2 regions of the Paenibacillus sp. SEL3 genome follow, and region 2 is predicted to be linked to the other one. Evidence: predicted binding sites of a transcription regulator. Region 2 holds the regulator's gene; the other holds the start of a gene.
The links. The regulator Rex, encoded in region 2, represses fermentation and respiration genes when NADH is low (regulators of the CRP and FNR family bind a similar motif). The targets are predictions, from matches to a motif close to TTGTGAAATATTTCACAA.
Positions count from the first base shown of each region.

Region 1 (3,430 bases), 2.1 Mb from region 2:
AAGAAATTTGGATGCCATCACGCGAGCACGATCCCGTACTTCTCCAATCGTCCGCAGAGAAATAAACGTCAGTCCGTGCATTAGGCACATTCCGACCACTGTCAGTCCAATCCATACGGTATATCCATTGAATACATCGGAAAATCCAGCTTTCAAATCCATGTTTTGCTGAATAGGTACACCTTTCACCAAAGCCGCAAAAGCCATACCGAACAGCATCGGCGGTAGAAAGCTGCCAATCAGAATGCAGGCATCCCACGTTCCTGTCCACCATTTTCCTTCAGCCTTTCCGCGGAACTCAAAAGAAACTCCACGCAAGATCAAACCTAGCAAAATAAACACAAATACGAGATAATATCCGCTGAACATAGTCGCATAAAAATGCGGAAAAGCGGCAAACATTGCACCTGCTGCTGTAATCAGCCACACTTCGTTGGCATCCCAGAATGGACCAATCGTATTGATCATCAAACGTTTTTGTTGGTCATTACGCGGCACCAATCCTGTGGCCATTCCTACGCCAAAATCAAAGCCCTCCAGAAAAAAGAAGCCCGTAAACAGCACAGCGATCAATAAGAACCATAAATCATTTAGCGACAATGGTGTCACCCCCTTGAGCAAAAGGATCATGAATTACCGTTTGCTGATGTGGCTCAATATCTGGACCTTTGCGAGCCGTACGGTAAAACAGAAACGCCAGCACACCTGTTAAAATTAAATACAATGTGGTAAATGAGATGAACGAGAATAGCACTTCTCCTGCCACAACTGTAGGCGAAACAGAATCTTTCGTTTGAAGCAAACCAAATACCGTCCACGGTTGGCGACCTATTTCAGTCATGATCCAACCTGAAGTATTCCCAATGAATGGAAGGGATATCCCCCATATCATCAGACGGAAGAACCAGCGATGTGAACCTTCCAGCTTTTTACGGAACGTCAGGTAAGCCCCGTATAAGGCGAGTGCAATCATGCCACATCCAGCCGCAATCATAATGCGGAAGCTCCAAAACGTGGTACGTACTGGCGGGATATAATCGCCCGGACCATACGTTTTTTCATATTGGGCTTGCAGCTCATTCATACCAGGCACAGAGCCGGTAAATTTACTATAGGATAGAAAACTCAAAGCAAAAGGAACTTTAATCTCAAAGGTATTTCCCTTGTTTCCAGGATCAATCCATGCGATAACGGTCCAAGGAGCGGGGTCACCACTGTTCTCCCATAATCCCTCACTGGCAGCCATCTTCATCGGTTGTGTTTTCACCAAATATTGAGCCTGTCCATGACCAAACAAAGGAATAGCAATGGCACTGATTAAGGCAACAATAATACTCAATTTAAAAGAAGGTTTAAAAAAGTCCATATTCTTTTTGTGCATCAGCTTCCATGCACTGATACCCGCGATCAGAAATGCCCCCGTTGCAAAAGCAGCAAACAATGTATGTGGAAATTCCCATAACAGTTGTTCGTTTGTTAACAAAGCGGCAAAATCTTTCATTTCTGCACGTCCATTTTGAATCTCATATCCTACTGGACGTTGCATGAATGAATTAGCAGCTAGAATCCACAATGCCGATAACATCGTACCGATCGATACCAACCACATACAAATTAGATGGACCGTTTTGGACAATCTTTCCCAACCGAACACCCATAATCCGATAAAGGTCGATTCTAGGAAAAATGCAAGCAGTGCTTCAATTGCCAGCGGCGTACCGAATACATCACCCACAAAACGGGAAAAGTCCGACCAGTTCATCCCGAACTGGAATTCTTGCAAAATCCCGGTGACTACGCCCAGTGCAAAGTTAATCAGCAGAAACGTTCCCCAGAATTGAGCCATTTTTTTGTACAAGTCATTTTTCTTGATAACATACATAGTCTCCATAATTGCCACCAATAACGACAATCCAATGGAGATCGGCACATAAACAAAGTGAAGAATCGTTGTGGTTGCAAACTGCAACCGTGCCAAATCCAATACGTCCATGATGTTGCTCCTCCCCCTACACTTCTCTTAACATTGATTTATAGTGTCTGTAATCTGAAGTCTTCTACATTTGTGATAGTATTCACATTCTTACATATGCAGCGGTCACTTTTTTAGAAAATGAATCACTCAACTACCTTCACTATGGTTATCATGATCCGGCTTCAGATTATCCCCATTATATAGAATAAATTTAAATGAAATAGAATCAAAAATGTGAACATCGTGTCAAAGTTGTGTCATAACGATGGCGATTTGATGAAAACGACCTAAACTCCATAATAAATGTGACATTTTCGATTGATCTATCTGTTTTTTCACCATAAAAAAGAGCCCCTCTTCGTTCGAAGGTTGTACCTCCGACATCTGCAAGAGAGACTTCATAGCGTTATACCTAGGGATTCTATCAACAGCCATCTGTTCCTCCGTTCTTTTGAACCCGATTACGATAGGAGGAAGGTGACATTCCAGCATACTTTTTAAATTTACTATGAAAATAATCTGCGTTCGCATACCCTACGCGTTCCGCCACCTGGTGTACCTTAATTCCTTGTGCAAGCAACTCCCTTGCTCGCTCAATCCTCACCTTATCCAGGTAGGCATTAAAGGCCTCGCCAGTATGACTTTTGAACAATTTGCCCAAATAGCCACTATTGTAATTAAACATATCTGCCAGTAACTCCAATCGCAAATTTTCATCATAATGACTATGAATAAAGTCAATCATTTGTTTCATGATGATGTCCTTGCCACCGGGATCAGTCTGTCCAATCCATTGCAACACATGCTCCAGCGAGTGATCCACCAGCTCGCCCAATGTGGAATAAGCATATACATCGGTTATAAAGCTGGAGTGCTCCTCCAGCACGGTTCGGCTGTGATCCTGTCCGGCTGCATACTTGTTCAACGCCAGTGTGAATGTTTGGGCGAACGCCGCCTTGATTGCGGATTCTGTACGATAAATACGTGGAAATTGGCCTTCCATTTCCTTAATGACACGGGTTGCAGCTGCACTATTAGCCATATCTAGCGCATAGTACAGCTTTTCTGCATAACGTATGGGATCATCTGTGACACTATCAGACGTTCCACTCATCTCAGTCTCGACTGTCTCCAATTTGTGTAGGTCTCCGGAAAGCATGACTCTTTCTGCCCGGAACAAAAACGTACGCTCTAACAATCGTAGTGCCTGCTCAAAAGATCTGGGAATGTCGCTAAGACTGGCTACAGGATCACCGGCAGCCACATAAATTTCCGTAGCCCACGCCTTTAGCTCCTGTCGCCAAGCAGCCAGTAACTGAACAGCATCTCTCTCCGTTTTTAACGTGGCGGGAAGCAAAAGACCCACATATATTCCAGCCTCAAACACGATACCTCTGCCTTGCTCATGGCACATTTCTGTTAGTCGCTGCTTTGCTGCCGACTGCCGGGCTTGCC
Region 1 covers NZ_CM137725.1:2,194,681-2,198,110, forward strand. Annotated here, with positions in the region: gene cydB (cytochrome d ubiquinol oxidase subunit II) at 1-600, opposite strand, end outside; gene ACYCS5_RS10375 (cytochrome ubiquinol oxidase subunit I) at 587-1,993, opposite strand; gene ACYCS5_RS10380 (response regulator) at 2,400-3,430, opposite strand, start outside.
Region 1: the regulator Rex is predicted to act here: its motif matches at 2,064-2,081, upstream of ACYCS5_RS10375 (cytochrome ubiquinol oxidase subunit I).

Region 2 (3,430 bases):
ACAGAAACCGGTGATGATGAAGAACTGAATCTGAGCAACCGTGGAGGGGATTTCTGGGAAACGGTGGCGAGTGATTCAGAGTCCTGTCTTGGTCGTTCCTGCCCATGGTTCCGCAAATGTTATTATCATCGTGCACGCCATGAAGCAGGAATAGCGGATGTTGTTATTACGAATCACTCTAAGTTGTTCACAGACGTCAAAGCCAGTCATCAGTTATTGCCGAGCTATGAACATCTGGTGATAGATGAAGCCCATCACCTGGAGGAAGTAGCTGGTAAACACCTAGGTATGCATATGAAATATTTCACACTCGTGCATACACTGACGCGACTGTTCAAAGACAGCAAGAATGGACAACTGCCTTCACTTCGTCAACAGTTGGCGAAATCGGGGCACGAGAAGTCGGCAGATTGGGCCTCAACTATCGACCAGCTGTATCCGCTCGTGTTAGAGGTGAAGGAAACTTGGGACCTGCTAAGCGACAAGCTGTTTGGCATGTTGCCGGAGCGAAGTGATGCGACACCGGGTGAAACAGGACAGTTTTCTTCCCGTCTCAAACCTTCGGCCAAGCCTGCAAAGTGGGATCAGGCGGGAGCTTTGGAAAATCAGCTATATGTAACGATGAGCGAAATTTTGCGCAAGGGCGACAAGCTGATGCTGGACGTCAAGGAAGAACATGACGATTATGCGGCGGATAGCCTTATTACAGATATCACGGGTCTGCTCAAGGATTTGGCGGGGATTCGAGAAAATTTGCGCTTTTTTATCCGACTCGATGATGAAACAACCGTATACTGGCTCGAGGCAAGCGGGCAATTCCGTAGTAAATCATTGCAATTTTATGCGGTACCCGTCGATGTGAGCCGCCAGTTGAAAGAAATGTTTTTTGACAAAAAAAGAAGCATTATTCTGACTTCTGCTACCTTGTCGGTAGATAAGTCGTTTCAGTACATGATCGATCAGCTCGGCTTACAGGAGGCCGCAGATCAAGAGCGGCTGATGACTTCGCAGCTCCCGTCACCCTTTAATTACAGGGATCAGGTGTTGCTGGTTATTCCACGGGATTTCCCAAGTGTGAAGGGCAGTGTAGGAGATGCGCATTTTGTAGATATGCTCGTTAGCTCTCTAGGAGCGACTGCTCAGGCGACACGTGGGAGAATGCTCGTTCTGTTTACGTCCTATCGGATGCTCCGGCAAGTGTATGAGCCGCTCAAAGAGGCCTTAGCATCCAGCGAAATTACTGTGCTGGGACAAGGTGTGGACAGTGGAAGTCGCAGCAAGCTAACCCGCCGGTTTCAGGAAGCGAAAGCTTCTGTATTGCTGGGGACCAGCAGTTTCTGGGAAGGCGTCGATATTCCGGGGAAGGCTCTGACTTGTCTAGCCATTGTTCGCTTGCCGTTTCAACCGCCGAATCACCCGCTGCTGGAGGCAAAAAGCGAACTGCTCCAGCAGCAGAAGAAGAATCCATTTATGAAGCTGTCTGTACCGCAAGCGGTCATTCGCTTCAAACAGGGATTTGGTCGGTTGGTACGTACAGCGAACGACCACGGGGTCGTTATCGTTTATGATACGCGTGTGATTGAATCCTATTACGGAAAGCACTTTTTGTACTCGTTACCGGGACCAAAAATGGAGCATATGCCATCGGAGCAAATGGTGCCCCGCATCGCCGAATGGCTCCAATCCGCCCCGGAGACAGAGGCATAACGGACGGACATAAGTATGTTCGTTACAATTAGGGGGAGCAAGTATGAAATCAGATAAAATTTCAGAGGCTGTCGTACGGAGGTTACCCGTATATTTACGTTATCTGAATGCACTGCACAAACGGGAGGTGGCTACGGTCTCTTCTCAAGAGCTGGGACAGAGGCTAGATTTGAACCCGGCCCAAATCCGTAAAGATCTTGCTTATTTTGGAGATTTTGGTCGGAAGGGTATCGGTTATGATGTTTCTTATCTCATTGAGAAAATACGCCATATCCTGAAAATCGACCAACAAATTAATGTAGTATTGGTCGGAGCGGGTAATCTGGGGCAAGCCCTTTCGAATTATAACGCTTATTTAAAAGACAATATGAAGATTGTGGCGGTATTTGATGCGTTTCCGGATAAGGTAGGAACCAAGATCAATACATTGGTCGTGCAACCGATGGATGAACTGGAAGCGACTGTGAAAGAAAAAAACATTCGAATCGGGATTATTACCGTACCTGATTTTGAAGCACAGCACGTGGCTGATAGGCTTATTGATAGCGGAATTGGAGCGATCCTGAACTTTGCACCGACTACTCTCAAGGCACCAGCCAACATTCGGATTCATGCCACAGACTTTACAACTGATTTGCTTAGCCTCGCTTATTATTTGGAGGACGGAAAGGAAGAAGCACAATATGACAGTGAATAAATGGATGATTAAAAACGGATCTTTTGCCGTAAATGGACCAGAAGCAGGGGTAGTCCATGGTTTTATGATTGTGGAGGATAGTCGTATTACTTATATTGGCGAAACCTTGCCTGCGGGTGAGGAAGAGACGGAAGCGATCGATGGTAAAGGGCTATTGTTTTTACCTGGTCTGATCAATACTCATGGTCATGCGGCGATGTCTCTACTGCGTGGGCATGGAGATGATTTGGCACTTCAAGTATGGCTTCAGGAAAAAATGTGGCCTATGGAAGCCAAGTTTACATCTACAGACGTGTACTGGGGTACGTCCTTGTCTGTGCTGGAAATGCTGAAAGGTGGAACAACAACCTTCCTCGATATGTACGATCATATGGATGAGGTGGCTCGTGTGGCTGAAGAGTCAGGTATTCGTGCAAGTCTGATGCGTGGAGCAATTGGACTATGTTCGGAGGAAGAACAGCGAATCAAGCTGGCAGAGGCCGTGACTTTTGCGCGTAACTGGCACGGTAAAGCAGACGGCCGTATTACAACGATGATGTCACCGCATGCGCCATATACATGTCCACCTGCGTTTATTGAAAAATTCGTACAAGCTGCGCATGATCTGGACTTGCCACTGCATACGCACATGTCTGAGACGATCGCCGAAGTAGAGCAAAACGTACGCGACTACGGTTTGCGTCCGGTTGCACACTTGGATAAGCTTGGCTTTTTCTCCCGTCCTTCGCTTGTTGCCCATGGCGTTCATTTGAACGACGAAGAAATAGCTTTACTGGCAGAACGTGGTGTAGCGGTTTCCCACAATCCTGGCAGCAACTTGAAGCTGGCAAGTGGTGTGGCAAGAGTGCCTGAATTGCTGCGTGCAGGGGTTACGGTTTCTCTCGGAACGGATGGTCCTGCCAGCAATAATAACCTGGATATGTTCGAGGAAATGCGTCTGGCAGCACTTATTCACAAGGGTGTATCCGGTGACCCTACGGCAGTTCCTGCAAGTGAAGCGCTGCGTCTGGCAACAGAATACGGTGC
Region 2 covers NZ_CM137725.1:75,203-78,632, reverse strand. Annotated here, with positions in the region: gene dinG (ATP-dependent DNA helicase DinG) at 1-1,707, shown strand, start outside; gene ACYCS5_RS00360 (redox-sensing transcriptional repressor Rex) at 1,751-2,404, shown strand; gene ACYCS5_RS00355 (amidohydrolase) at 2,391-3,430, shown strand, end outside.